DNA from 3 places in the Mesorhizobium sp. LSHC412B00 genome. Region 1 is predicted to be linked to each of the others. Evidence: predicted binding sites of a transcription regulator. Region 1 holds the regulator's gene; each other region holds the start of a gene.
The links. Region 1 encodes LexA, which represses DNA repair genes until DNA is damaged. Its sites were predicted from a motif close to TGTTCNNNNTGTGTTCNG; they were not measured.

Region 1 (11,942 bases):
CTGAAGATTGCCATCGTCGCCGGCGAAGAATCCGGCGACCTGCTGGGCGCCGACATCGTGCAGGCGCTGAAGCGCATGACCGGGCGCGAGGTGCAACTCGTCGGCACTGGCGGGCGGCATCTGCAGGCGCTCGGACTGGCGCCGCTGTTCGACGGCGCCGAGATCGCGCTGATGGGGCTCAGCGCGATCCTGCGTGACCTGCCGCGCCTGATGCGGCGGATCAGCCAGACGGCAAGTGCTGTCGCCGCCGAAAAACCCGACTGTCTGATCACCATCGACAGCCCCGATTTCTCGCTGCGCGTCGCCAAAAAGGTCCGCGCCACCGATACGTCGATCCCGATCGTCCATTATGTCTGCCCGAGCGTCTGGGCGTGGCGGCCGGGTAGGGCGGCCGCGATGAAGCCCTATGTCGACCACATACTGTGCATCCTGCCTTTCGAGGTAAAGGAGCTCAGCCGTCTCGGCGGCCCGCCCGGCACTTACGTCGGACATCGCCTCACGCATGATCCAGGCGTGCTGGGCGCGGCCAGGGCGCAAGCCCAGCCACGCGATCTCTCGGCCGATCACGTCAAGACGCTGCTCGTCCTGCCAGGGTCGCGGCGCGGCGAGGTGAGCCGGCTTATCGGTCCGTTCGGCGAGACGGTGTCGGCGCTGCGCGCGCGTGGCCACCGGCTGCGGCTGTTGCTGCCGACGGTGCCGCATGTCGCCGAACTGGTCAAAACATCCGTGGCGCGCTGGGATCAGGAGCCGGAAGTCATCCTCGATCCCGAGCGCAAGTGGCAGGCCTTCGGCAAGGCCGATGCGGCGCTGATCGCGTCTGGAACGGTGTCACTGGAACTGGCGATGTCGGGTGTCCCGATGATCTCTTGCTACAAGTTCGATCCGATCATGCTGATGGCGCAGAGCCTGATCACGGTGTGGAGCGCTGCTTTGCCCAACCTTATTGCCGACCGGCCGGTCGTGCCGGAAAGCTACAACCAGTATGTGCGGCCGCACTATCTGGCGCGGCAGCTCGAGGCACTGTTCTCAGACACCGCCTACCGCGCTTGGCAAAAGGACGGCTTTGGCGAGGTTGCCAGACGCATGGCCACCGACAGGCCCTCCGGCGACATCGCCGCCGATGTCGTTCTTCGCCACATCGGGAGAGCGAATAGGGCTTAGCGAGTGAATAGTGAATAGTGAATAACGAGCTCTCGACTATAATCAAGCTGCTACTTACTACCTGCTATTCACTACTTACCATTCACCATTCACTCTCTTCACCTTTTCGCAATCGGCACGTAGTCGCGTTCCGGGGCGCCGGTATAGAGCTGGCGCGGGCGGCCGATCTTCTGGTGCGGGTCCTCGATCATTTCCTTCCACTGCGCGATCCAGCCGACGGTGCGCGCGACCGCGAACAGCACGGTGAACATGGTGGTGGGGAAGCCCAGCGCCTTCAGCGTGATGCCGGAATAGAAATCGACGTTCGGATAGAGCTTCTTTTCGATGAAGTAGGAATCGGTCAGCGCGATCTTTTCCAGCTCCATGGCGATGTCGAGCAGCGGATCGTCCTTGATGCCGAGTTCGCCGAGCACCTCATGCGCCGTCTTCTGCATGATTTTCGCACGAGGATCGTAGTTCTTGTAGACGCGATGGCCGAAGCCCATCAGCCGGAACGGATCGTTCTTGTCCTTGGCGCGGGCGATGAATTCCGGGATGTGGTCGACATGGCCGATTTCTCCCAGCATGTTGAGCGCCGCCTCATTGGCGCCGCCATGCGCCGGGCCCCACAGGCAGGCGATGCCGGCGGCGATGCAGGCGAACGGATTGGCGCCCGACGAGCCGGCAAGCCGCACCGTCGAGGTCGAGGCGTTCTGCTCGTGGTCGGCATGCAGGATGAAGATGCGCTCCATGGCGCGCGCCAGCACCGGGTTGATCTTGTATTCCTCGCACGGCACCGCAAAGCACATATGCAGGAAGTTGGCGGCGAAGTTCAGCTCGTTCTTCGGGTAAATGAAGGGCTGGCCGATATGGTATTTGTAGGCCATGGCCGCAATCGTCGGCATCTTGGCAATCAGCCGCATCGAGGCGACCATGCGCTGATACGGATCCGAAATATCGGTGGAGTCGTGATAGAAGGCCGACAGCGCGCCGACCACGCCGCACATCACAGCCATCGGATGCGCGTCGCGGCGAAAGCCGGTGAAGAAGCGCGACATCTGCTCGTGCACCATGGTGTGGCGCGTTACCCGGTAGTCGAAATCGTCCTTCTGCGCCTTGGTCGGCAGTTCGCCGTAAAGCAGGAGGTAGCAGACTTCGAGGAAGTCGCCATGCTCGGCCAGCTGGTCGATGGGGTACCCGCGGTGAAGCAGGATGCCGGCATCGCCGTCGATGAAGGTTATCGCCGACTCGCAGCTCGCCGTCGAGGTGAAGCCGGGATCGTAGGTGAAGGCGCCGGTGGTGTTGTAGAGCGCACCGATGTCGATGACGTCGGGCCCGACCGAGCCGCTTCGCACCTTGAATTCATGCGTCTTGCCGGCCAGTTCGAGCGTGGCAGTCGACGGGTGCGTCGTCTTGCTGCCGGTTTCCAGTCTTGTCGCAGCTTCGCTCATTCTCAAACTCCTTCATGTTCCTCATGCCGGCAAGGCAATTCCTGCAAACGACACGTCGAAATCACCGGAATGCGCGAACTCGCCACCGCATTTTAGGAGGTGCGTGCCAGATTGGGCCAAGGCCTAATGTTGCACTGCGAAACCCGCCTTTCAATGCCAATCTTTTTGGGCCAGCTCGCTCCTAATCGATTTGATCCGCAATCCGCGCCAGGCTTTCCTCGCGGCCAAGCACGGCAAGCACGTCGAACACGCCGGGCGAGGTGCTACGGCCGGTAAGGGCCGCCCGGAGCGGTTGGGCCACGGCGCCGAGCTTGTGGCCGCCGGCCGCTGCGAACTCGCGCACCGCGGCTTCAGCCGCGGCAGCCGACCAATCACCCGAAACAGTCTGCAAAGCGGCATGTGCGCCGCGCAGGATCGCGCGCGCGTCGGCACTGAGCAGTGCTGCCGCCTTCTCGTCGATCGGCAGCGGCCGCTCGACGAACAGGAAGGCCGCGCCATCGGCCAGTTCCACCAGCGTCTTGGCGCGCTCTTTCAGGCCCGGCAAGGCGGCCAGCAGCTGCGCCTTCCTGGCGTCGTCGAGACGGGCGGCGATAGCAGATCCGCCTTCGAGGTATGGCAGAGTGGCGACGAAAATGTCGAACAGCTCGGTATCGGCCATCTTGCGCATATGCGCGCCGTTGATCGACTCGAGCTTGGCGAAGTCGAAGCGCGCCGCACCCTTGTTGACATCGCCGATGTCGAACCACGAGATCATGTCCTTGATCGACATGATCTCGTCGTCGCCATGGCTCCAGCCGAGCCTTGCCAGATAGTTGAGCAGTGCCTCGGGCAGATAGCCCATGGCGCGATAAGCCTCGACACCGAGTGCGCCGTGCCGCTTCGACAGCTTGGCGCCGTCGGCGCCGTGGATCAGCGGGATATGCGACATCGACGGGACGTCCCAGCCCATGGCGTTGTAGATCACCGTCTGGCGCGCGGCGTTGGTCAGATGGTCGTCGCCGCGGATGATGTGGGTGACGCCCATGTCATGGTCGTCGACGACGACGGCATGCATGTAGGTCGGATTGCCGTCCGAGCGCAGGATGATGAAATCGTCGAGGTCCTTGTTGGGGAAGCGCACCTCGCCCTGCACACGGTCGTGCACCACGGTTTCGCCCTCGGTCGGCGCCTTGATGCGGATGGCGCCCTTGACGCCGGGAGGCGCCTCCGAGGGGGCACGATCGCGCCACTGGCCGTTGTAGCGCGGCGGCAGGCCCTTGGCGCGTGCGGCCTCGCGCATCGCCTCGAGCTCGGCAGGCGTCTCGTAGCTGTAATAGGCCTTGCCCAGGCGCACCAGCTCCTCGGCCACCTCACGGTGGCGCGGCGCGCGCTCGAACTGCGATATGGCCTCACCGTCCCAGGAAAGGCCGAGCCAGGTCAGCCCATCCAGAATGGCCTGTGTCGCCGCCTCGTTGAAGCGTTCGCGGTCGGTGTCCTCGATGCGCAGCACCATCGTGCCGCCGGTGTGCTTGGCGTACAGCCAGTTGAACAGCGCCGTGCGCGCGCCGCCGATATGCAGATAGCCGGTGGGCGAGGGGGCAAAACGGGTGACGACCGTGTCGGACATGGAACTCTCGGGAAGCCTTGGAAAACGGAGCGTGATCGCGCGGACTCTCGCGCTTTGCGCGTTCATGTAGCATAGGCGGTCTGGGGCGCAAGGGGCAGACCCGATGGCTGGATGAGGCCGGGGGCACGTCGGCAATTATCGGTTGCGTCAACTGGCGGTGGAGCCTTGTAGCACAAAAATCTGTTCGCACCTCCGCGCAACCTCATTTGGCAGCAGCGTCAATGTCTGGGTTTCATTCGGCTGCAGCGCCCGTCACAGTGCCTGGAACATCGCTGCGACGGTGGTAGCCCCCTCTGACGAGCGGACATTTCTTCACGGATGCGGCACTGCCCGACACAACGCCGCCGTGACAGCGTTGGCTTGGTCACGCATATTGACCTTTCTGCAATCATTATCGTGAACACCGCAACTGTGTGCGGTCCGGCCTCGCCACGAAGGAGGAATGATTGAAAGAAGGACTACCGATGACCAGAAACGCCGACCATACGGAGGGTGATCCGTTCTACCATGGTACCCGGGCGGATTTGAAACCCGGGGATCTGCTGAGCGTCGGCCACCCTTCCAATTTCAGAGGTAAACCACTGTCATGGATCTATTTCACCCAGACACTGGAAGCCGCCATCTGGGGAGCAGAGCTTGCAACGGGTGACGGTCGTCAAAGGATTTACATCGTAAAGCCGACGGGGTTTTTTATGGATGACCCTAACCTGACCGATAAAAAATTTCCCGGTAATCCGACGAAATCCTACCGCTCCCGTGATCCGTTGCTCATCCTGGGGGAGCTCGCTGAATGGCAGGGTCATACACCGGAACAATTGAAGGCAATGCACGATGGGCTTGCTCGCCTGAGGGCGGAGGGCCGGGATATGATTGAGGATTGAGCGTCCTTGGCGAGTGATCGTCAATTCCGGCGCGGTGGACGCGACCGCACGGACTTTCGCACTTTGCGCGTTCATGTAGCATAGGGGTCTGGGGCGCAAGGGGCAGACCCGATGGCTGGACGTGGCCGGGGCACGAAGGAAGGCGAAGGCGCCGAGGCAAGCGTCAGCGAACGCTCGCTGTTTGCCGATAGTCCCTATGCCCAGCCGCTGCCCCTCGCGCTGCCTGAGCCGCATCCCGGCGTCGCGCCTGCGCTGCCCGGTCACGCCTTGCCGGCGCAAGTCACAGCGCCCGGATCTATCGCCCGTCTGCGCAGACGGCTTCGCCGTCCGTCATGGCCCGCGCTCCGCCGCAGCCTTGCCGTGGCCGCCAACACGGAGCTCGACCGGGGCGTCGCCTTCCTGCTGGTGCCGGTTTTCCTGGCGGCCGGCGTCATCATTTATTTCTCGCTGGCCGGCGAGCCCGGCTTTGCGCAGCCAATCGCCATTGTGGTGCTGGCGACATGTTGCGCCCTCGCCACGCGATCGCGGCCGAGGACGCATCTGTTCTGCATGGCCGCGATGCTGTGCGCGCTCGGCGTCGTCGCCGCCAAGGTCGAGACTTGGCGCGCCGGAACGCAGATGCTCGGCTCCGAGATTCAGACACGGCTGACCGGCCGCGTCGTCAGTCTCGAACAGATGGAAAGCGGCCGCATCAGGCTGACGCTCGATGTGGTTTCGACCGCTTACCCCGAGCTGCGCTACGCCCCGGAGCGGGTCAGGCTCTCGGCGCGGACCGTTCCCGCCGATATGACCGCCGGCTCCCTGATCACCGGCTATGCCAGGCTGTTGCCGCCGACCGGTCCGGTGCGGCCGGAGAGCTACGATTTCTCCTTCGACAGCTATTTCACCGGTATCGGCGGCAGCGGCTTCTTTCTCGGCAATCCGAAAACCATTGCTACGCAGGGACCGCCGCCGCTGACCGCGCGGCTCTCCTCGGCAATCGAGAACGCGCGCGAAAACATTGCCGACCATATCAGGGGCAAGATCGGCGGCGCCGAAGGCGAGATTGCCGCGGCGTTGATTGTCGGCGTGCGCGCCGGCATCCCGGACGAGGTCAACGAAGCGATGCGGCGCACCGGCATCTACCACATCATCTCCATCTCCGGCCTGCACATGGCGCTGGTTGCCGGCACCATCATGGCGTTGCTGCGTGGCGCCTTTGCGCTGTTTCCCGATTTCTCTTCGCGCCGCCCAGTCAAGAAATATGCAGCAGTGGCAGCACTCGTCTCCATCGCCGCCTATCTCGTCATTTCAGGCGTCGTGGTTGCCGCCGAGCGCAGCTTCATCATGCTGGCGGTCATGCTTGTCGCCGTGCTGTTTGATCGCGCCGCACTCACCATGCGCAATCTGGCGATCTCCGCCATTGCCGTCATCCTGGTGTCGCCGCACGAGGTGGTCGGTCCCAGCTTCCAGATGTCGTTTGCTGCCACCGCCGCCCTTGTCGGCGCCTATGCCGGCTGGGCCGATTACCGCGCCGACAAGGTGAGAACGCCGCCGGCAAAGCGCTCCTTCGTCGGCTTCCTGTCGCGAAAATTCGCGCTGGCCATGGGCGGCCTCGCCATGACCTCGATCATCGCCGGCAGTGCAACCTTGCTGTTCGCCATCTGGCATTTTCAGCGTGTGTCGCCGCTCAGCCTGATCGCCAATCTGGCCGTGATGCCGATTGTTTCGTTGATCGTCATGCCCTTTGCCGTGCTCAGCGCACTGGCGATGCCGTTCGGCGCCGACGGGCCGTTCCTCTATGTGATGGGCAAGGGTCTGATGGCGATGATCGCCATATCGGCCTGGATTTCCGAGCGCTCGCCGGTCGACGCCGTCGGGCTGATCTCCATCCGCTCGGTGCTGTTGGTGGCGGTCGCCCTCGTCATCGCCACCATGGCCACCACCTGGCTCAGGCTGGCGGCCGTGCCTTTCGCGCTGGCCGGCCTGTTGACGGTGCCGCAGGTGCTTACGCCCGACGTGCTCATATCCGAGGACGCACATCTGGTGGCCATGCCGATAGGTGGCGGCGAACTCGCCCTCAACCGCGAACGCTCCAACGAATTCACCACGGACAATTGGAAACGGGCGCTGCGGGCCGAAACCATTATCCCGCCCGAGATTTTCGAGGCAACAGATACGCGGTTCGATCTCGATCCGCTCGATCTGCCGCCCGGGTCGCCCTTCTATTGCATGGGCGATCTCTGTATCGCCCGACACCCTTCCGGAGCCATTGTAGCCCTTGCCAAAGACCGCAAGACGGCGCGGCCGGCCTGTGCCTTCGCTAGCCTGATCGTCATCGATGACGCCACGGCCTACAATCCGTGCCGCGACCCGCTGGTGCTGGTCGTGACGAAGAAACAGCTGGCCCGCGACGGCAGCGCCGCCGTCTTCTTCGATCCGCAATCGGCAGCTGCAGCGCCAACCATCCGCTTCGCCGTCGACAAGCCGTATCGCCCCTGGCACGAGCAGCGCCGCTTCTCCCGCGAAGCGCGCGGCCTGCCGCCTTACAACCAGCGTGAAAAGTACAAACCCAAGCCGGCTCAGTAGCGCCGGATCAATCCGACAAGCTTGCCCTGCACCTTCACCCTGTCCGGTCCAAAAATGCGGGTCTCGTAGGCCGGGTTGGCGGCTTCCAGGGCGATCGAGGCGCCCTTGCGGCGGAAGCGTTTCAGGGTCGCTTCCTCATCGTCGACCAACGCCACCACGATCTCGCCGGGGCTGGCTGTGTCGGCATTGCGGATGATGACCGTGTCGCCATCGAAAATGCCGGCCTCGATCATCGAATCGCCCTTGACCTCGAGCGCGTAGTGTTCGCCGCCCATGATCATGTCGGGCGGCACCGAGATCGAATGGGTCTGATGCTGGATGGCGTCGATCGGCACGCCGGCGGCGATGCGTCCCATAACCGGGATTGAAATCGCGGAAACGGCATCGTCATTGCCGGCCGACATCGAACGCGACGGCGAGCCCGGCTTGATCTGGCGGCCGAGACCGCCTTGGCCCATCCCGCCTTGTCCTTGGCCGCCTTGCCCTTGGCCGGTTTGACCAAGACTGCCCTGAATGACGCTCGGCGAAAACTTCCTCGCCGCATTGAGGCCTGGTGCGATCGAGTCGGGCAGCCGCAGCACTTCCAGCGCGCGCGCCCGGTTCGGCAGCCGGCGAATGAAACCGCGCTCCTCAAGCGCCGTGATCAGGCGGTGGATGCCGGACTTGGAGGCGAGGTCGAGCGCTTCCTTCATCTCGTCGAAGGACGGCGGGATTCCGCTCTCCTTCAGGCGTTCATGGATGAACATCAGAAGCTCATGTTGTTTGCGCGTCAGCATCGCGGCCCCCAGGGGTTCTGAAACCAGAATCAGAAAAAACAAACCCAGAACAAACACTATCTGTTCCAGTTGTGTTCCGCAACCTTTTAAAGTTTAATGAATGTGTTGACGTTTTGTTCAGCGTAACGTTCGGCGCTGCGAGCGCCGCCTGCGCCCAGTTGCCAGCAACGGGGTGAAACGAAGACAAAGTGCCCTGCGTCGTCGGCTACGATCGCCGCTTCCTTTTCGGACGGGGCTGCGCAGCATCCGCGCGGGGTTCTCTCTGGGCATAGACCCGCAGCGTGTAGCCGATGTGAGCGGTCATCAGAGTTTTCGCACGTTCGACGTCGCGATCGAGGGCCGCTTCCATCAGGGCGGTATGGTGTTCGATCGCCACGGCGTCGCGCAGGGCCGCCACGGCCTTCCGGTGTCCGTCCGTGCGGCCGGCGGCGGCGCGCAGCGTCGGGGCCAGACCCAGAAAGCGGTGATGGCGATGCAATTGGTCGGAAATCGTTGCATTGAAGCGCAGCAGCCAGCTGGATGTCGCGGCACTGAGCAGCGCCGCATGGAAGGCATCGTGTTTTTCGTACCACGCGTCGACCGCATCATCCGATGGATCGTCGAGAACAGACCCGCACCGTGAGAGACGATAGTGGGCGGCAACGACCGCGTCTTCCCACTCACGGTCGCCCTTCTCGATCGATTCCACCAGCAGGGGCAGTTCGACCACCAGCCGCGCACGCGCCAGATCCTCGAGCTCCGCCCGAGAGACGGGAGCGACCGCAAACCCGCGGTTGCTGATGGCGGTCACAAGCCGTTCCGCCTCCAGCCGCGACAGCGCCTCGCGCAACGGCGTCCAGCCGATGCCGTAGGTGTTGCGCAGCGTGCTCAGCTTCAACGGCGCGGCAGGCGCCAGCCGGGTCGCAAGAATATCGCGCCTGAGCAGGCGATAGGCCACTTCCGTCTTCGAGGTCTGCTCGTCATCCAGCATCGTGATCCATCAGACATAAACGCTCGGGCGGATCATTATATATCAAAGCCTTTCAATGGGTGAATTATATATAATGTTTGACAGTTCAAGGGCGACCACTCAAGATCGCCGGCATGTTTGGGCGGCAGGCTCCGCCGCGCGCGTTTGTCCATGGAGGGGCGCCGGATCATGAGCACGACACCCGATCTCGCTACAATCGAAGCGATGGATGCCGCCGATCCGCTGCGCTCCATGCGTGAACGCTTTGTCTTGCCGCAAGGCGTGATTTATCTCGACGGCAATTCCCTGGGCGCCGCGTCAGCGGTCGTCTTCAGCGAACTGCAGCAGGCCGCCACGCAGGAATGGGCGCACGACCTCATTCGCGCCTGGAACACCGCCGGCTGGTTCAACATGCCGGTGGAACTGGGAGATCAGCTCGGGCGACTGATCGGCGCGGCTGATGGGCAGACGGTGGTCTGCGACACAACCTCGATCAACATCTACAAGCTGCTGCACGCAGCGCTCGGCATGCGGCCGGATCGGTCGGTCATCGTTGCCGAGGGCGACAGTTTCCCGACCGACCTCTACATGGCCGAAGGCGTCGCCTCGACCCGGCCGGGAACGCGGCTGCGGCTGGAGGGCGTCGACGCGGCCGCAATCGAGGAGCTGATCGACGACAGCGTTGCCGTCATCCTGGTCAACCACGTCAACTACAAATCCGGCCAGTTGCGCGACATGGCGGCGCTGACGCGCAAGGCACATGACGCCGGCGCGCTGATCATCTGGGATCTCTGCCACACGGCCGGCGCCTTGCCGGTCGAACTTGACCGTGCCAATGCCGATTTCGCCGTCGGCTGCACCTACAAATACCTCAATGGCGGCCCGGGCTCGCCAGCCTTCATCTACGCGGCCGAGCGCCACCATGACGATGCCCACCAGCCGCTCAGCGGCTGGTGGGGCCATGCGCGGCCCTTTGCCTTCGAGCAGGGCTTTGCCGTCGGCAGCGGCATTCGCCGCTTCCTGTGCGGAACGCAGCCGGTGCTGTCGATGCGGGCGCTCAAGGGCGCGCTCGATATCTGGAACGACGTCGATATGGCGGCGGTGCGCAGAAAAAGCATCGCGCTGACCGACCTGTTTATCCAGCTCGTCGAAGCCAGATGCGGCGCCTACCGGCTTGAACTGGAAAGTCCTCGCGACGGCAGCCAGCGCGGCAGCCAGGTGTCGTTCCTCCATCCGCATGGCTATCAGGTGATGCGCGCGCTGATCGAGCGCGGCGTGATCGGCGATTTCCGGGCGCCGTCGACCATCCGTTTCGGCTTCACGCCGCTCTATGTCGGATATGGCGATGTCTGGCAGGCGGTCGAAGTCCTGGAGGATATTCTGCGCACCGGCGCCTGGCAGGACGCCCGCTTCGCGGTGAAGACCGCGGTTACGTGAGAAACCAGAGCAATTTCAGGAAAAGTGTGAAGCGGTTTTCCGTCCGAAATTGCGTCAATCAAAGAGCTAGAGCATTTCGCCGTTTCCGTTAAACGGTGAAATGCTCTAGAGCCGGGTGCGGACCGTCCAGAGCTCCGGAAACAGCACGACCTCCAGCATCTTCTTCAGATAGGAGGCGCCTGAGGTGCCGCCGGTGCCGCGCTTCAAGCCGATGATGCGCTCGACCGTGGTGACGTGGTTGAAGCGCCAGCGGCGGAAATAATCCTCGAAGTCGACCAGCTTCTCGGCCAGTTCGTAGAGCATCCAGTAGCGCTGCGGGTCGCGGTAGACGGTTTGCCAGGCAGCCAGCACGTCTTCGTTCTCGACGCGCGTCTCGCGCCAGTCCGTGCGACTGGCGTCGGCGCCGATGTCGAAGCCATTGCGCGCCAAAAGCAGAAGCGCCTCGTCGTACAGCGACGGCGTGGCCAGGATGGCTTCCAGCCTGTCCGTAAGGTCGGGCCGGTGCTTGTGCGGCCCGAGCATGGCAAGGTTGCGGTTGCCGGCCATGAACTCGATAGCGCGGTACTGCCACGACTGGAAGCCCGAGGATTGGCCGAGCGCGTCGCGAAACTCGGTGTATTCGCTTGGCGTCATCGTGCGCAGCACGTCCCAGGCATTGTTGAGCTGCTCGAAGATGCGCGCGACACGCGACAGCATCTTGAAGCTCGGTTCGAGGCGGTCGGCGCGGATCGAGCGGATCGCGGCGCCGATCTCGTGGAGGGCCAGTTTCATCCACAATTCGGATGTCTGATGCTGGATGATGAACAGCATCTCGTCATGGGCAGAAGACAGCGGCGCCTGCGCATCGAGCACCTTGTCCAGCTGCAGATAGTCGCTGTAGGACATCCGCTCCTTGAACGACATCTGCGCGCCATCGGACGCCGGATCGTGCGGCTTAATCAATTGATCTTCTCCGCGCGCAACCGGAAGCGCTGGATCTTGCCGGTCTGGGTTTTGGGCAAGGCGTCGATGAACTTCACCGAACGCGGATATTTGTAGGGCGCGATCGTTGCCTTGACGTGGTCCTGCAGGCGTTTGACGGTCAATGCGTCCGGCGAAACGCCTTGCACAAGCACGATATGCGCCTCGACGATC
Region 2 (6,281 bases), on a different contig from region 1:
GTCGCCTCCGAGAGCAGGCCGAGGCCGCGCACCAGCGTCTTGCGGAAGCGTGTCTCCTCGAGCTTCAGCGTCTCGGTAATCAGCTGTTCGCCGCGCAGCAGTTCGGGATAGGCCTGGCCCATCTCACGCACTAGCGCCGGCACCAGCTTCCACATCAACGGCTCCTTGGCGCCGAGCAACTGCGCATGGCGCATGGCGCGGCGCATGATGCGGCGCAGCACATAGCCGCGGCCTTCGTTCGACGGCAGCACGCCGTCGGCAACCAGGAAGGAGGACGAGCGCAGATGATCGGCAATGACGCGGAAGGAGGCGACCGTCTCCTTGTCCGGGCCCTGCCCGAGCGCTGATGAGGCCGCATCGATCAGATGACGGAACAGGTCGGTCTCGAAGACGCTCTCCACCCCTTGCAGGATGGAGGCCATGCGCTCCAGGCCCATGCCGGTGTCGATCGACGGCCGCGGCAGGTCGATGCGCTCATCCTTGGTGACCTGCTCATATTGCATGAACACCAGGTTCCAGAATTCAAGGAAGCGGTCGCCGTCCTCCTCCGGGCTGCCGGGAGGGCCGCCCCAGATGTGCTCGCCACGGTCGATGAAGATTTCCGAGCACGGCCCGCACGGTCCGGTGTCGCCCATAGCCCAGAAATTGTCGGAGGTCGGGATGCGGATGATGCGGTCATCGGAGAAACCGGCGATCTTCTTCCAGAAGCCGGCCGCCTCGTCATCGGTGTGATAGACGGTGACCAGCAGCTTGTCCTTGTTCAGCCCGAACTCCTTGGTGATCAGGTTCCAGGCCAGTTCGATGGCGCGCTCCTTGAAATAGTCGCCGAAGGAGAAATTGCCGAGCATTTCGAAGAAGGTCAGATGGCGCGCGGTGTAGCCGACATTGTCGAGGTCGTTGTGCTTGCCGCCGGCGCGCACGCTTTTCTGCGCGGTGGTGGCGCGCGAATAGGACCGCTTCTCCAGGCCGGTGAAGACGTTCTTGAACTGCACCATGCCGGCATTGGTGAACATCAGCGTCGGGTCGTTGCGCGGCACCAGCGGGCTCGAGGCCACGACCTCGTGGCCCTCCTTGCGGAAATAGTCGAGGAATGTCGACCGGATCTCGTTCACGCCACTCATGACTGCTGCCTTTTCGCGAAAACCGCCGGCACGGCCGGCGGACACTGGTCTCTGCTTTTTAGAAGATTGACTTGGCCTTTTAGCGGGCACGCCCCACCCTGTCCAGAAACACGGAATTGGGCCATCCCGGCAACTGCCAAGCCGGCTTCACGCTGCCCAAAAACGAAAACCGCCGGCGCGAAGGCCGGCGGTTTGAAACGCAATACTAAAGAACTCGGTTACTTAAGCATCGGATAATAGACTCGATTTTTATGGCCGAACTCTGGCCGTGCCCTACATGGCGCCGGATTCTTCCTCGAAGCCGTCGTCGCTTTCGCCGCGCTCGGGGCCGCCATTTTCAAGAAATTTCTCGGCGATCAGCCCGGCATTCTGCCGCAGCGCAAGTTCGATCTCACGCGCCGTGTCGGGATTGTCGCGCAGGAACAGTTTGGCGTTTTCGCGACCTTGGCCGAGACGCTGCGAATTGTAGGAGAACCAGGCGCCGGACTTCTCGACCACGCCGGCCTTGACGCCGAGATCGACCAGTTCGCCGGTCTTGGAGACGCCCTCGCCATACATGATGTCGAACTCGACCACCTTGAAGGGCGGCGCCAGCTTGTTCTTGACCACCTTGACGCGGGTCTGGTTGCCGACGACCTCGTCGCGGTCCTTGACCGAGCCGATGCGGCGGATGTCGAGGCGCACCGAAGCGTAGAATTTCAGCGCGTTGCCGCCGGTCGTGGTTTCCGGCGAACCGAACATGACGCCGATCTTCATGCGGATCTGGTTGATGAAGATGACCATGGTGTTGGAGCGCGAGATCGAGGCGGTCAGCTTGCGCAGCGCCTGGCTCATCAGACGAGCCTGGAGACCGGGCAGCGAATCGCCCATCTCGCCCTCGATTTCAGCGCGCGGCGTCAGTGCCGCCACCGAATCGACGACCAGCACATCGATGGCGCCGGAACGCACCAGCGTGTCGCAGATTTCAAGTGCCTGCTCGCCGGTGTCGGGCTGCGAGATCAGCAGGTTTTCGAGGTCGACGCCGAGCTTGCGGGCATAGACCGGGTCGAGCGCATGCTCGGCATCGACAAAGGCGCAGATGCCGCCTTTCTTCTGGGCTTCCGCCACCGTATGCAGCGCCAGCGTCGTCTTGCCCGAGCTTTCCGGCCCGTAGATCTCGACAATGCGGCCGCGCGGCAGGCCGCCGACGCCAAGCGCGATGTCGAGGCCCAGCGATCCGGTCGGCACGGTTTCGATCTCGACGACCTGCTCATTGGCGCCAAGCCGCATGATCGAGCCCTTGCCGAAGGCGCGCTCGATTTGCGACAGCGCCGCGTCCAGAGCCTTTGATTTGTCCACCGCTTTGTCCTCTACAAGCCGCAAAGAATTCTGAGCCATGATACATCACCCCTTGGTCGTCAATGAAGGCCGGACAATCCGTAATCCCTGCCCATTTTGTACTACTTTTGTTCTCGTTTGGCAAGAGGGATCAAATAACTGAAAAACAATCATTATCCGGATTTGTTCTTTTTTTGTCTCGTGGTTTGGTTTTCGGACGCGTTCCGCATTGGGCCAGATGCTCCGGCTGTTTCGATCGGCCGAATCGCCGGCTCGCCTGCGAAGCTCGGTCGCACAGCCTAGCGCTTGTGCGGCTCGAATAACAAAGGTCATATCGCCGGCATGGTGAAATCAGCAAAGATACTGGCGGTGGGCGGCGCCCATATCGATCGCCGCGGCCAGGTGTCGGGTACGTACGTGCCCGCGGCGTCCAACCCCGGCACGATGCGCGAGGATGTCGGCGGCGGCGTATTCAACGCGCTGCGCAGCCTGGTGCGGCGCGGCGTCTCGGCCTCGCTTTTGTCGGTGCGCGGCGGCGATGCCTCGGCCGAGACGGTTGCGCGCGCCATCGCCGACTCCGGCATTGCCGACCTGTCGGCGGTTTTCCTCGACCGCACGACGCCGAGCTACACGGCGCTGATCGATCGCGACGGCGAGCTGATCACCGGCTTTGCCGATATGGCGCTCTACGATTTGGCGTTCCCCAAGCAGATCCGCCGCTCCAAGGTGCGCGAGGTGGTCGCCGAGGCCGATGCGGTGCTCTGCGACGCCAATCTGCCATCAACGGCGCTGGAGCGGCTGGTGGGGCTCGCCGCCGGCAAGCCGGTGTTCGCCATCGCCATTTCGCCGGCCAAGGTGGTGCGGCTGATACCGGTGCTGAAGGAACTCGCGCAGGTCTTCATGAACCGGCGCGAGGCCATGGTGCTGGCCGGCGTCGATGCCAATGCCACCGAGCGCGAGACCGTCGACGGACTGCGCTGCAGCGGCCTCACCAGTGGCGTGGTGACGGCGGGCGACGGCCCGGTGCTGGGATTCGACGAAGCCGGCGCCTTCTCTATCCTGCCGCCGGCGCCGAGAAAAGTCGCCGACGTCACCGGCGCCGGCGACGCGCTGGCCGGCGCCACCATCGCTGCCCTGCTGCGCGGCCTGCCCCTGCGCCAGGCATTGCGCGAGGGCGTTGCCGCCGCCACGCTGGCCATTGAAAGCGCCGACGCGGTTCCGGCCTTCACGATTGCGACCTTCACTGAGGCACTGGCTCTTGTGCCCGACGCGCAGGAAATGGCATGAGGGCGGCCAATTGCCATTGCCGGAGCGCGACGTCCAAGCGGACGCGCGGATCTCCGGATCGGAGACCATCATGACACCGCAAAGCGCCCGCCCCTTCATCGACCTCCACGCGCCCGTGGCCGAGGCGCTCGCCGCTGGCCGCCCCGTCGTGGCGCTGGAAAGCACCATCATCACCCATGGCATGCCTTACCCCGACAATGGCGCCATGGCCGCCAATGTCGAAAAGATCATCCTGGACAATGGCGCGGTGCCGGCGACGATCGCCGTGGTCGCCGGCCGCATCAAGATCGGACTGTCCGACGGCGAGCGCGAGTCGCTGGCCATGACCGGCGATGCCATGAAGCTGTCGCGCGCCGACCTCGGCTTTGCGGTGGCGCAAGGCCGCACCGGCGGCACCACGGTCGCCGCCACCATGATCGCCGCTGACATGGTCGGGATAAAGGTGTTCGCCACCGGCGGCATTGGCGGCGTCCACAAGGGCGCGGAAAAGAGCTTCGACATCTCGGCCGATCTCGACGAGTTGGCGCGCACGCCGGTCATCGTCGTCTCGGCCGGCGCCAAGGCGATCCTCGACATCGAAAAGACGCTGGAAGTGCTGGAGACGCGCGGCGTGCCGGTGATTGGCCATGGCTGCGAGACGATGCCGGCCTTCTGGTCGCGGCATTCGCCGTTCCGCGCGCCGCTGACCCTGCACAGACCGGAAGAGATCGCGCATTTCTACAAGACCAGGGCGGCACTTGGCCTGGTCGGCGGCATGCTGATCGCCAACCCGGTGCCGCAGGACGATGAAATTCCGGCCGACGAGATGGCCGGCTATATCGAGGCCGCGCAGAAGGCGGCGGAAGTGCAGAATGTGACCGGAAAGGCGGTGACGCCGTTCCTGTTGGGCAAAATCCTCGAACTGACCGGCGGCCGGAGCTTGAAGACCAACATCGCGCTGGTCGAGAACAATGCGCGGTTGGCGGCGAGGATTGCGAAGGCGCTGTAGGATCGCCTACGTCGGCGGGACAGCACCCCCCTGGCCTGCCGGCCATCTCCCCCGCAAGGAGGGAGATTAACAGCTTAGCCGCAGGCTCCCATTTTCAACGTTGGTGATTGGCGAAGGCCAATGTGACAACTGATCTCCCCCCTTGCGGGGGAGATGTCCGGCAGGACAGAGGGGGTGGGAAGAAACGCGGCGGTCCCGGTTCACTTCCCCGCCCGGCGTCCCGCCTCATACGCCCGGCGCGCCCACACCCTCATCTCGTCAGGGTCATCAAACGCGTCGTCGGGAATGCTCCAGTACGGCATCGCGACCAGCTTGCCGTGGCGGGTGCCGGTATAGGTCCATTGCTTGCAGCCGGCGGCTTCGAAGTCGGGCGCGCTTTGCTCGTCAGCCTTGAGCAGCAATTCGCCGCGCAGCACGATGGCGACGATGACGCCGTCGAAATAGATACCCTTGCCGCCGAACAGTTTTCGGATACTGACCGGGCCGAGGCCTTCGAACAGCTCTTCGATGCGTTCATTGTCCATGCCGCAATCATGTCACCGGGCTTGCCACGGCTGCAATCAAAAACCATGCTGGCAAGTTGAGAGTCATCCGTCGGAGTTTTGTCCTGCCGCTGCTGCTCAAGGGATCCTGCCGCTGCGATGCCGTCCATTTCGAGGTGGAGAGCAACACGCCGGTGCCGTTCATGCTGTGCTACTGCTCGATCTGCCGCAAGCAGCAGGGCGGCGGCGGCTTCGCCATCAATCTCGGCGCCGATTACAAGACGCTGAAAATCAAGGGCAAGCGCAATCTCGGCGTCTACCAGGCCGAGATCGCGGACGACGAGCATCCAAAGTGTGAGATTTCGACGGGCGAGCGCAATTTCTGCAAGAAGTGCGGTTCGGCGCTCTGGCTCTACGATCCGACATGGCCGGACCTGGTCCACCCGTTCGCCTCGGCAATCGACAGCGAGTTGCCGAAGCCGCCGGAGAAGGTGCATCTGATGTTGAAATACAAGGCGAGTTGGGTCGAGCCGGTGATCGGCAAGAAGGACAATGCGTTCGACGTCTATCCCGAGGAATCCATCGCCGACTGGCATAAACGGACGAAGATGTGGGTGAAGTGAGGCTCGGAGCGCGACTTCCGATAGTCAGCGCTGCCCCTCATCCGTCACTTCGTGACACCTTCTTCCCGTTCATGGGGAGAAGGAAGATCAGGCCGAAGCGCGCGCTTCAGCCAGCGCCTTCAGATCGGCGGGCTTCAGTTCGACGGATTCGCCGCAGCCGCAGGCCGAACTCTGGTTCGGGTTGTGGAAGGTGAAGCCGGTGCGCAGCGTGGTCTGCTCGAAATCCATCTCGGTGCCGAACAGGAAAAGGGCAGCCTCGGGCGCGACATAGACATGCGCGCCGTCGCGTTCGATATGGTCGTCCTTGGTATTGGGCTCGGTCACCAGGTCGACCGTGTATTCCATGCCGGCGCAGCCGCCCTTCTTGATGCCGAGGCGAATGCCATGCGCATTGTCGCGCGTGGCGACGATCTCGCGCACCCGGTCGGCGGCCTTTTCGGTCATCGTGATGACGGCGAAGCGT
Region 3 (11,942 bases), on a different contig from region 1:
GTGAGCGTCTCGGTCAATTCGCCGATCTGCCAGTATTGTTCCTTCGGCCACGGCCAGCTCAAATGGATCGCCGCGACATCGACCGGAGTGCCGCCGAAATCGACGGTGGCGGCCGCCATCGCGCCGCGCGGTTCGCAATGCGGCTCGGTGCCGGCCGCAAAAGGTCGCCGGGACAAAAGCGCCACGCCCCACACGCCGTCGGGATGGGCGCACAGGATGCGATAGGGATAGGCGTTCTGGATATAGCCGAGTTCGGTCGCCCACATGGCCGATACTTCGTCGAGCGTGATCACGTCTGGGTTGGTCCTGGCGATCAGCGAAAGAACCTTCTTGGGTGTCGGATTGTTGAAACGCAGGTTCATCTGCAGCAGCCGGTAGACCGGTTCGTTGCCGGGCGCGGCGTCATTGGCGGCCTGCACCGGCCACAGGCGCGGCAAGGTGCTCAACGTGCTGGCGAAGGCGGCCACGGCCAGCAGCAGGCCCACGCCCGCCTGCAGGCGAAACGAGGTGGCGAGCAGCGGCAGCGCAATCAGCCCCATCAGCACGGCAAAATGGATGCGGAAATGGGCGAAGGAATCGAAGGCCGGATGCAGTGCGCCAAAGAACCCGGCTACAAGCGCGGCCGAGAGGCCGAGCATTGCCAGGAACGCCATTGAAGCCATCATCTTTCGCACGCGTGCCATCAGACCGGGTTTTGCCCATAGACCGGGTAATACATTGCCGAGGTATCAGGCCTTTATCGGCTGAAATGCGGCCCAATCAAGATGACGAAACGCCTCGCGGCAAACATTTACGGCAAGCCGGTCTACTGAAAGGCCGTCTCCGAAAAGCTTCTCAGCTTGCGCGAATGCAACCGTTCCATCGGCATTTCCGCCAGCTTCTCCATCGCCTTGATGCCGATGGTCAGATGCTGCGCCACTTGCCGCTTGTAGAATTCGGTCGCCATGCCGGGCAGCTTCAACTCGCCATGCAGCGGCTTGTCGGAGACGCAAAGCAGCGTGCCGTAGGGCACGCGGAAGCGGAAGCCATTGGCGGCGATCGTGGCCGATTCCATATCGAGCGCGATGGCGCGCGACTGCGACAGCCGCTGCACCGGTCCGCGCTGGTCGCGCAGTTCCCAGTTGCGGTTGTCGATGGTGGCGACGGTGCCGGTGCGCATGATGCGCTTGAGATCGTAGCCGGAAAGTCCGGTGACTTCGGCGACCGCCTCCTGCAGCGCCACCTGGATCTCGGCCAGCGGCGGTATCGGCACCCACACCGGCAGGTCATCGTCCAGCACATGGTCTTCCCGGACATAGGCATGCGCCAGCACATAGTCGCCCAGCGCCTGAGTGTTGCGCAGGCCGGCGCAATGGCCGAGCATCAGCCATGCATGTGGCCGCAGCACCGCGACATGGTCGGTGATCGTCTTGGCGTTGGACGGGCCGACGCCGATGTTGACCATGGTGATGCCGCCATGGTTCGGCTTCTTCAGATGATAGGCTGGCATCTGAGGCAGGCGCGGCGCCGCCACGCCTTCGCTGGGTGCGTTTTGCCCTGCCTTGGTGATGACATTGCCCGGTTCGACGAATTCGGTATAGCCGTGGCCGCCTTCAGCCATCTGGGCCCGCGCGCGGGCGACGAACTCGTCGATGTAGAACTGGTAGTTGGTGAACAGCACGAAGTTCTGGAAATGCTGCGGGCTGGTCGCCGTGTAGTGCGTCATGCGGTGCAGCGAATAGTCGATGCGCTGCGCCGTGAACGGCGCCAGCGGCCTTGGTTCGCCGAACGCGACCTCGAAGGTGCCGTTGGCGATCTGGTCGTCGGTGCCGTCAAGATCCGGCACGTCGAACAGGTCGCGGATCGGCCGTTTGATGCGGTCGGCGGCGGCGCCATCGACATGGGTTCCTTCAAGGAACGCGAAATGCAGCGGGATCGGCGTGGTCGATTCCGAAACCGTTACCGGCACGCCGTGATTGCGCATGATCAGGCGAAGCTGCTCTACGAGATAGCGTTCGAACAGCACCGGCTGGGTGATGGTGGTCGAGAAATGCCCGGGGGTCGGCATGTGGCCGTAAGCCTGGCGCGAGTCGATCTGGGTGAACGAATTGGTGGTGACGCCGATCTCCGGGTAGAAGGCGCGGTAGCGCTTGCTTTCGTCGCCGCCGGCGGCAAGCGTGGCAAAGGAGTCGCGCAGAAACTTGGTGTTGCGGTCGTAGAGCACCTGCAAGGCGGCCACGGCCTTTTTGGCGTCGTCGAAGCTCTGCTTGCCGAAAGGCTCCGGCATGACGACCGATTCGATAGCTTGTGGGTAGATTCGCTTTTCCATGGCTCAATATAGAGACTTGAGGCCGCACTTGGGAGGGGAGGATGGCCGCCAAGTGGTCGATTTATTCGTCCACGCCCAAGGTGTGCTGAGATTCAGGTAAGGCTGAGCCGGAGTCGAGGACGGGCGCGAAGCGACCAAACTGGTTGGCTTCGAGAACCGGAGCGGAGCGTACTCGAAGTATGTGAGCACCAAAGGCCGCCACTTGCAGGCCGGCATCACCTTAATACCGGCACACCTTACCCGCGCTGCAGACTGACCAGCAAGACAAAGCCGACGCCATGCTTCTTCGTCGCCGGCGCGTCGATCGTCGTGTCGGCATTGGCCCGCATCATCGGCATGACCAGGACCGGCGCCGACAGCACGACCAGGACGAGCGCCGCCCGCGGCAGGAGCCGAAGGGTCTGGAGGGCGTTGATGGCGATGCGGTTCATGGCTTTTGCTTTTCTGTTTAGATCTATGTCTTTGTCGTCTCAGGGGCGAAAATGGTTCATGCAATCGAATTGGCAGGAACTGGCTGCATCCCAGGAACGGGCCGGGCGGCCGGCTTCGGCCACGAGGATGGCGAAGAGCATCCCGAACAGGCTCATCAACAGGCAGACGATGGTGAAGCGGCGAGCGAGCATTTGCGTAGTGTCTCCTTGAACACGCCATCAAAATGCCCTGATGCGACTGAACCGGCGCTGATGCCGACGTTCATCTGCGGTTCAAAGTGATTGACGAGGTCTTAGAGAGAGCGTCGGTTCGGGTTTGCGCCGCCGCAAACGGCACGGTCGTCGCTATGGCGCGGACCGTCCTGCAAAAGAAAACGGGGCCTGTGAAGGCCCCGTTGGTCAACTCAAAGCAGCAAGATCAGAGCTTGTGCCAGGTCTGGCTCTTGCAGATCAGCCCGCCGAGCACGCAGCCGCTCATCTTGAGCGAGGTGCCCGACAGTGTTGCCTTGCCCGAATAGGTCTTGTCGTTTGCCGGATCGGTGATGTTGCCGGCATATTTGTTGGCCCCGACCGCCTTGAGCGAACCGATGGTCTTCCCGGCATATTTGCCGGTCTTCAGGGTGATGGAGAATGAACCGCTGCCGCCGATAACTGCTGTGTCGCCGGCTTGTGTCTTCCAATTGCCTTCGATCGGATCGGCCCAAGCCGCACCAGCCATCATCACGGCGGCCGCCAGGGCCAAGCTCACTTTGCGAAACATATCTGTCCTCCCTGGTTAGATGGGCCAGCCGCCTCTCTGCCCCTTACGCAAACGTAAGCTAATCCAGCTCCCGGCAAAACAAAAGCGGGTGCCGCGACGGAAGGTTTCGCAATTTTCATGCGGGGTCGGGAGAGCGCAGCCCGTGAAAATGAAACGATCGAGGCGTTGGCTTTGGTTCGCGTGGTTAGCAGAGTGTTGATCGGCGCCTTGCAAATTTTCGTCAAATCGATCGAAAAACGGCGGGATTGCTGACTTTGTATCCTTAACGAATTTCCGCGTTTACCTCTTGTTTTAGCTTTGTTTTCTCCAAATTAAGCACGCCATTTAACGACGGATTCAAGGCTCGGCCTCATTCTCGGAAGCATCGAAAGAGCGGCTCCCCAGGGAACACCGGGGGACAGAAGAGGCCCGCTCTCGGGAGCCAGACAGGGGACTAAAATGGCACGTTTTGAAATGCTTGAAGCCGGCTTCGGCGCCATGGGGGCAACTGCCCAGGCCGACATTCTTTTCGAACTGGGCATGATGTATGCGACCGGCCGCGATTGCGAGACCGATGTCGTTGCCGCCCACAAATGGTTCAACATCGCCGCCATCAAGGGCTCGGTCCGCGCCGCGGAACTGCGCTCGGAACTGTCGGCCGCAATGTCCAAGGTCGAGATCGCCAAGGCGCTGCGCGAAGCCCGCGAATGGATGACGATGCACTGAGATCGCGAGCAGATTATCGCAGGCAGATTATCGAAAACAGGGAAGCCCCGGGATCAAGACCGCAAAGACGGTCGGAACCGGTGAAACGACAAGGCCGCGACAAGACGGCCGACCATGAAAGAACAAGAACGCGGCAGGCCGGCACGGTCCAGTCGTGCACAATGGGGACGGCGGGCAGGTTTTCGTGGCGCGGGGGCGAATGGGGACTGCTACGAGCAAAAAGCCACGACCGGCCGGAACAGGCTGGCGTGGCTTTTTGCGTTGATGAGGCCCAATCGAGCGGCGCCGATGCGCCTAGACAGGCCCAATGAAGGATGAAATTGTCCCGCCTTCGGAAAGAAGCGCGGCCAGAGCGGCTGCGCGAGTGTGGGAGGAGTTCTATCACCATGAAAAAAACGGGTATTTTGAGCGCGGCCGTATTTGGCCTGATGATGAGCGCGCCGGTTGCCTTTGCCGATGACATCACCATTTCGGTGGTCGGCCCGATGACCGGACAGCTCGCCACGATCGGCGACCAGTTCAAGCAGGGCGCAACGGCAGCCGCCGACGCGATCAACGCCGCCGGCGGTGTCAACGGCTCGATGATCAAGCTCGACATCGAGGACGACCAGTGCGATCCCAAGCAGGCGGTTTCGGTGGCCAACCGGATCGTTGCCAACAGCGTCAAGTTTATCGACGGCCATGCCTGTTCAGGTTCGAGCATCCCGGCTTCCGCCGTCTACGCCGAGGCCGGCGCGCTGATGATGAGCCCGGCCTCTTCCAATCCCGAGCTGACCGATGCCGCCGCCAAGGCCGGCTGGCCGACGATCATGCGTCTCTATACGCGTGACGACGCGCAGGGCGCCTTCATCGGCCCGTGGATCGCCAAGAAATATGCCGGCAAGAATGTCGTTATCCTGCATGACAAGAGCGCCTACGGTCAGGGCGTTGCCGATGCGGTGAAGGCGACGATGAATGCCGGTGGCCTCAAGGAGATCGACTATGAAGGCATCAATGCCGGCGAGAAGGATTATTCGGCTCTCGTCACCAAGCTGAAGGACCTCAAGGCTGACGTCGTCTATTTCGGCGGCTATCACCCGGAAGCCGGGCTTATCCTGCGTCAGTCGGCCGAGCAGAGCGTTAAGTTCCAGCTGATCATGCCGGACTCGATCGCCTCGCCGGAATTCTGGCAGGTCGCCGGCCCCGCCGGTGAAGGCACCCTGTTCGTCTTCCCGTCGGACCCGCAGGCCAAGGCGGAAGCCAAGGAGGCCATCGCCAAGATCAAGGCGGGCGGCTTCGTGCCGGAAGGCTTTACGCTGTTCTCCTACGCCGTCGTTCAGGCGTTTGCAGAGGGCGTCAAGCGCGCCGGAACGGACGATCCGGTCAAGGTAGCCGAAGCGCTGAAGAACGGCACGCCGTTCAGCACCGTGGTCGGCGACGTGACCTTCGACGAGAAGGGCGATCTGAAGAACGCCAGCTACGACATCAACCAGTGGCACGACGGCAAATACGCACCGATCGCGCAGTAAGCGGCCGCGTACTCATGGAATGGCCGGGCTTGTCCCGGCCATTTTTCATTCAAGCCTCCAGCCGGCTATGCACCTCTTCAACGAAGCGCACCAGCACCGTTCCGTCGGTTACCTGCGCGCCCTCGGTGGCGATCTCGGCGATCACGCCGTCATGGCTGGCCGCGATCGTGTGCTCCATCTTCATCGCTTCCAGGATCAGTAGCGGCTGGCCCTTGATCACCCTTTCGCCCTTTGCCGCGCGCACCAGCTTGACCACGCCCGGCATCGGCGCGCGCAGGCTGCCCGAAGCGGCGGCCGCCTCGTCGGTTCGCACCAGCGGATCCGGGACGAGGAAACTGTAGCCGACCGCGCCTTCGAACACGGTGACGTGGCCTGGCCAGCGGGCAAGGCGAGGGGCGGCGCGAAGATCATGCGAATTGACGCTGTCATAGGGCGCGTCCAGCGCCACCTCGAAGCGCCCGTCCGGCCGCACTGAAACACGCGCCAGTATATCGTCCTCGCCATGGCGCAGGCGCGTGCGGCGCGCAACGCTGTGGAAATGCGCATAGCCGGCAAGCGACGACCACGGATCGTTCGACGGCGGCAAGGCACCGGCGCCCGCCGCGGCAAGGGCCGCCGCGGCAACGATCTCGCTGCGCGGCAGGGCGACCGCGGTCAGCGCTTCCTGATGCCTGCCGATCAGGCCGGTATCGACATCACCGGCCGAAAAATCGGCGTCCGCGGCAAGTGCCGCGAGAAACGCGGTGTTGACGGTCGAGCCGGCAATCTCGGTCTGCGACAACGCAGTGCCGAGCGCATCGAGTGCCGCCTGCCTGTCCTTGGCGTGGACGACCAGCTTGGCGATCATCGGATCGTAGAAGGGCGAGATCGCATCGCCGGCCCGCACGCCGGTCTCGATGCGCATGCTGGCGCCTTCGGGCGCGTTGTCGGGAAACGCCAGGTGATGCAGCGTGCCGGTCGCCGGCAGAAACCCTTTCGCCGCGTCCTCGGCATAGATGCGCGCCTCGAAGGCGTGGCCGGAAAGCGTGATTTCGCTCTGCGTCTTCGGCAGCTTTTCGCCGGCGGCTACCCGCAACTGCCACTCGACCAGGTCGGTGCCGGTGACCATTTCGGTGACGGGATGCTCGACCTGCAGGCGGGTGTTCATTTCCATGAACCAGAAGCGGTCGGCCTTCAGCCCTTGCGAGGCATCGACGATGAATTCGATGGTGCCGGCGCCGGAATAGCTGATCGCCTTGGCGGCCTTGACCGCCGCTTCCGTCATCGCCTCGCGCAGCGCCGGCGTCATGCCGGGCGCCGGCGCTTCCTCGATCACCTTCTGGTGGCGGCGCTGCGCCGAGCAGTCGCGCTCGTAGAGATGCACGGCATTGCCAAAATTGTCGCCGAATACCTGGACCTCGATGTGGCGCGGCTTGTCGACATATTTTTCGACCAGCACGCGGTCGTCGCCGAACGCGGCCTTGGCCTCGCGCCGTGCGCCCGACAGCGCCTCGGAGAAATCGTCGGGATGTTCGACCCGGCGCATGCCCTTGCCGCCGCCGCCGGCGCGCGCCTTGATCAGCACGGGATAGCCGATCTCACGCGCCTTGGACGCCAGCAGCACGATCTCCTGTGCCTCGCCATGATAGCCCGGCACCACCGGCACGCCGGCCTTTTCCATCAGCCGCTTGGCCGCATCCTTCAGCCCCATGGCGCGGATCGAGGCGGCCGACGGGCCGATGAATGTGAGCCCCGCCGCCACCACCAGGTCGACGAAATCGGGGTTTTCCGAGAGGAAGCCGTACCCGGGGTGAATTGCTTCGGCGCCGGTCGCCAGCGCCGCCGCAACAAGCCTGTCGCCGCGCAGATAGCTTTCGCCGACCGGCGAGGAACCGATACTCACTGCCTCGTCGGCCATTTTGACATGCAGGGCCTTGGCGTCCGCGTCGGAATAGACGGCAACGGTGCGCACTCCCATCTTCCTGGCCGTGCGTATCACCCGGCAGGCGATCTCGCCGCGATTGGCGATCAGGATCTTGGCGAACATGGAGCCTCCAGAGTTTGTCTCGGGCGGCGCCGGTCTGGCAGGAATGAGCCTATTTCGAAGCCGCGATTTTGCAGCCGCCGCTCGCGGTCTGAACCTTCCACTTTTTCAGGCCAACCTGACAGCTTCGCAACGCCAACTCTTCCGCGGACTTCTGAGATGGCGCGTTCAGCCGCGCACCGCAGATGATGTAAAGATCGTCGACGCGCGAGTAGAATGTGGTCGCGTAGGCCGAGTGGCCACTCGCCGCGACATAGGCGTTGTACGACTTCGTGCAGGGCTCCTTTGGATTCAGTGACAACGGAGGCCAGAATCGGGTGTCTCCCTTGCTGCCCGCCAGCGATCCAGCCGCCCCGATACCGGGTGCCGTAAATACGAGCAGGCCGGCAAGCATCGATACAGTAATTCGTTTGATGCGTGTCGATTTCATCTTGCGCCGCCCATTTGAAAAATGCCCAAGCCGATGCTTGTCGGCCTACTTCGATGCCGCAACTTCGCAGCCCGCACCTGTAATGACCTTGTAATGGCTGCGGGCGGACTCGCAGGATTTCATCGCCCGTTCTTCGGCAGCCTTCTGTGACGGTGCATTCAAGCCCGAGCCGCAGATGATGTACAACGAACGGATCCGGGCATAGGGCGTGGTCGCATAGGCCGAATGGCCGCCGGCGGCCACATAGGCGTTGTAAGCCATGGTGCACTGGTCTTTCGGGCTTTTCGGCAAATACGGATAGAAATGGATGTCGCCTTTGCTTCCCGCCAGCGATGCCGCGGCGCCAACGCCGGGTACCGCAAATATAAGCAAGACTGCAAGTACCGACGCAGTCGTTTTTCCCGAATATTTCGGCCTCATCTTTACCCCATCCCCGTTGCCCAATGCGGGATGAACAATAGCGCCTATTCTCCAGTGCCGCCAGCCTGCTCACCGAAAATTGCTTTTGCGTAGGTGGATGAACCATCTTGTCCATGCAGACTAGCATCCTCCAATGGCAGCAACGGCTTGTCGGTATAGTTGAGCTGTTGGCTCGTCGAAGCAGCAGAAAATAACTGTTTCGGGCGTTGAGTTCTGTCCGACGAAGGTACCTGCGATGCCAACGGCAATCTGCGTCGCCTCATTTTTCGGATAACGGTAGATGCCGGTCGAGATCGCCGGAAATGCCACGGTCCGGCAATCCCTGGCGGCGGCGATTTGGAGTGACCTGATATAGCAGGATACGACCAGTCCGGCTTCGCCTTTGCCGCCGCCTTGCCAGACAGGTCCGACCGTGTGGATGATGTAACGTGCCGGCAGGTGATAGCCCTTCGTAAGCTTTGCCTCGCCGACTTGCAGCCGTTCAGCATCCGGCATTCGAATTCGAGCTCCGGGCCGGCGGCGCGGTGAATGGCGCCGTCGACGCCGCCGCCGCCCAGCAGCGAGGAATTGGCGGCATTGACGATGGCATCGACCGCAAGCCTGGTGATGTCGCGGTGTGGACATGTATCCGTTCGCCGAACTTGCTCATCTCACATCCTGAACACGCCGAACTTCGTTTCCTCGATTCCGGCGTTGAGCGCGGCCGACAGGCTGAGCGCCAGCACCTCGCGCGTTTTCGCCGGGTCGATGATGCCGTCGTCCCACAGCCGCGCCGAGGAGTAGAGCGGGTGGCCCTCATGCTCGTATTTCATCAGGATCGGCTTCTTGAATTTCGCTTCCTCGTCCGCGCTCCACTCACCGCCCTTGCGCTCGATGCCCTCGCGCTTGACCACCGCCAGCACGGTCGCCGCCTGTTCGCCGCCCATCACCGAAATGCGCGCGTTCGGCCACATCCACAGGAAGCGCGGCGAGTAGGCGCGGCCGCACATGCCGTAATTGCCGGCGCCGAACGACCCGCCGATGATCATCGTCACCTTCGGCACCTTGGCGGTGGCAACCGCCATCACCAGCTTGGCGCCGTCCTTGGCGATGCCGCCGGCCTCGTACTTTCGCCCGACCATGAAGCCGGTGATGTTCTGCAGGAAGATCAGCGGGATCTTGCGTTGGCAGCACAGTTCGATGAAATGCGCGCCCTTCACAGCACTTTCGGAAAACAGCACGCCATTGTTGGCGATGATGCCGACCGGCACGCCCTGAAGATGGGCAAAGCCGGTGACCAGCGTGGTGCCGTAATTCTGCTTGAACTCGTCGAACTCGGAGCCGTCGACGACGCGCGCGATCACCTCGCGCACATCATAGGGCTGGCGCAGATCCGTCGGCACGATGCCGTAGAGTTCCTGCGCGTCATGAAGCGGCGGCATGGGTTTCTGTAAGGTCAAGCTTACAGTCTTGCGCCGGTTGAGGTTTTTGACGATGCGCCGGCAGATGGCCAGCGCATGTTCGTCGTCCAGCGCATAGTGGTCGGCGACACCGGACAGCCTGGTGTGCACGTCGGCGCCGCCAAGCTCCTCGGCGCTGACATCTTCGCCCGTAGCCGCCTTCACCAGCGGCGGGCCGCCGAGAAAAATGGTCGCCTGGTTGCGCACCATGATCGTCTCGTCCGACATTGCCGGCACATAGGCGCCGCCCGCAGTACATGAGCCCATGACGCAGGCGATCTGCGGAATGCCGGCCGCCGACATGTTGGCCTGGTTGTAGAAGATGCGGCCGAAATGCTCGCGGTCGGGAAACACCTCGTCCTGGTTGGGCAGGTTGGCGCCGCCGCTGTCGACCAGATAGACGCAAGGCAGATTGTTTTGCAGCGCGATCTCCTGCGCGCGCAAATGCTTCTTCACCGTGAGCGGATAATAGGTGCCGCCCTTCACCGTGGCGTCGTTGACCACGACCATCACCTCGGTGCCTTCGACACGGCCGACGCCGGCGATGAGGCCGGCCGAGGAAATCTCCTCGCCATACATGGACCATGCCGCGAACTGGCCGATCTCGAGGAAAGGCGAGCCGGTGTCGAGCAACTGCGCCAGCCGCTCGCGCGGCAACAGCTTGCCGCGCGAAACATGACGCTCGCGCGCCTCCTCCGAGCCACCGCGCTCGACGGTTGCCGCCTTGTCCGCAATGTCGGCAACCAGCGCCCGCATGCGCTCGGCATTGGCGAGGTAGGTTTCGGAGGAGGGCGAGATCTGGGTCTGGAGTACGGCCATGCTAAACCCCCTCCGCCATGATCTCGCGTCCGATCAGCCAGCGGCGAATCTCACTGGTGCCGGCGCCGATCTCGTAGAGCTTGGCGTCGCGCAACAGCCGGCCGGTCGGATACTCGTTGGTATAGCCGTTGCCGCCAAGCAGCTGGATGGCGTCGAGCGCCATCAGCGTCGCTTTTTCGGCGGCAAACAGCACGCAGCCAGCGGCATCCTTGCGTGTCGTCTGGCCGCGATCGCAGGCAGCCGCGACAGCATAAACGTAAGCGCGCGCGGCGTTCATCGTCGAATACATGTCGGCAAGTTTGCCCTGCACGAGCTGGAACTCGCCGATCGGCTGGCCGAACTGCTTGCGCTCATGCACATAGGGGATCGCCACGTCGAGACAGGCCGCCATGAGCCCGAGCGGGCCGCCGGCGAGCACGGTGCGCTCGTAGTCGAGGCCCGACATCAGGACCTCGACGCCGCGGCCCTCCTCATGCAGCACATTGTCATAGGGCACCTCGACATTGTCGAACACCAGTTCGCCGGTGTTGGAGCCGCGCATGCCGAGCTTGTCGAGCTTTGGCGATGCCGAGAAGCCGGCCATGGTCTTTTCGACGATGAAGGCGGTGATGCCGCGCGATTTCCGCTCCGGATCGGTCTTGGCGTAGACCACCAGCGTTTCGGCGTCGGGGCCGTTGGTGATCCACATTTTCGAGCCGTTGAGCACATAGCGGTCGTTGCGCTTTTCGGCGCGCAGCTTGAGCGAGACGACGTCGGAGCCGGCGCCCGATTCCGACATGGCCAGCGCACCTGCCCTTTCGCCCGAGCACAATGTTGGCAGGAATTTCTCCTTCTGCGCCGGCGTCGCCCAGCGGTTGATTTGGTTGACGCAGAGGTTCGAATGGGCGCCGTAGGAGAGACCAACCGAGCCCGAGGCGCGCGAAATCTCTTCCACCGCAATGACGTGGGCAAGATAGCCCATGCCGCTGCCGCCGAAATCGGGATCGGCGGTGATGCCGAGAAGGCCGAGCGCGCCGAGCTCTTTCCACAGATGCGTGGGGAATTGATTGCTGCGGTCGATCTCGGCGGCGATCGGCGCTATTTTCTCCTGGGCAAAGCG

Region 2: a site for LexA is predicted at 2,557-2,574, ahead of recA (recombinase RecA). Genes of this name have one in related genera too.
Region 3: a site for LexA is predicted at 3,787-3,804, ahead of X757_RS139845 (sel1 repeat family protein). Genes of this name have one in related genera too.

What each region holds. Positions count from the first base shown of each region.
Region 1 covers NZ_AYWB01000008.1:166,826-178,767, reverse strand. Annotated here, with positions in the region: gene lpxB (lipid-A-disaccharide synthase) at 1-1,161, shown strand, start outside; gene gltA (citrate synthase) at 1,260-2,591, opposite strand; gene gltX (glutamate--tRNA ligase) at 2,773-4,197, opposite strand; gene arr (NAD(+)--rifampin ADP-ribosyltransferase) at 4,662-5,078, shown strand; gene X757_RS148000 (ComEC/Rec2 family competence protein) at 5,190-7,646, shown strand; gene lexA (transcriptional repressor LexA) at 7,640-8,422, opposite strand; gene X757_RS148010 (GntR family transcriptional regulator) at 8,628-9,392, opposite strand; gene kynU (kynureninase) at 9,561-10,808, shown strand; gene kynA (tryptophan 2,3-dioxygenase) at 10,914-11,750, opposite strand; gene X757_RS148025 (AMP-binding protein) at 11,747-11,942, opposite strand, start outside.
Region 2 covers NZ_AYWB01000011.1:83,120-89,400, forward strand. Annotated here, with positions in the region: partial or broken gene alaS (alanine--tRNA ligase) at 1-1,121, opposite strand, end outside; gene recA (recombinase RecA) at 1,395-2,498, opposite strand; gene X757_RS144740 (carbohydrate kinase family protein) at 2,781-3,725, shown strand; gene X757_RS144735 (pseudouridine-5'-phosphate glycosidase) at 3,796-4,713, shown strand; gene X757_RS144730 (TfoX/Sxy family protein) at 4,914-5,237, opposite strand; gene X757_RS144725 (GFA family protein) at 5,321-5,818, shown strand; gene sufA (Fe-S cluster assembly scaffold SufA) at 5,906-6,281, opposite strand, start outside.
Region 3 covers NZ_AYWB01000020.1:1,200-13,141, forward strand. Annotated here, with positions in the region: gene X757_RS139865 (endonuclease/exonuclease/phosphatase family protein) at 1-665, opposite strand, end outside; gene X757_RS139860 (AMP nucleosidase) at 806-2,266, opposite strand; gene X757_RS139855 (hypothetical protein) at 2,545-2,739, opposite strand; gene X757_RS1000000168685 (hypothetical protein) at 2,779-2,931, opposite strand; gene X757_RS139850 (DUF2147 domain-containing protein) at 3,158-3,499, opposite strand; gene X757_RS139845 (sel1 repeat family protein) at 3,938-4,204, shown strand; gene X757_RS139840 (ABC transporter substrate-binding protein) at 4,591-5,712, shown strand; gene X757_RS139835 (acetyl/propionyl/methylcrotonyl-CoA carboxylase subunit alpha) at 5,762-7,738, opposite strand; gene X757_RS139830 (hypothetical protein) at 7,788-8,165, opposite strand; gene X757_RS139825 (hypothetical protein) at 8,211-8,585, opposite strand; partial or broken gene X757_RS01000000165335 (O-acetyl-ADP-ribose deacetylase) at 8,706-9,234, opposite strand; gene X757_RS139820 (carboxyl transferase domain-containing protein) at 9,236-10,843, opposite strand; gene X757_RS139815 (isovaleryl-CoA dehydrogenase) at 10,845-11,942, opposite strand, start outside.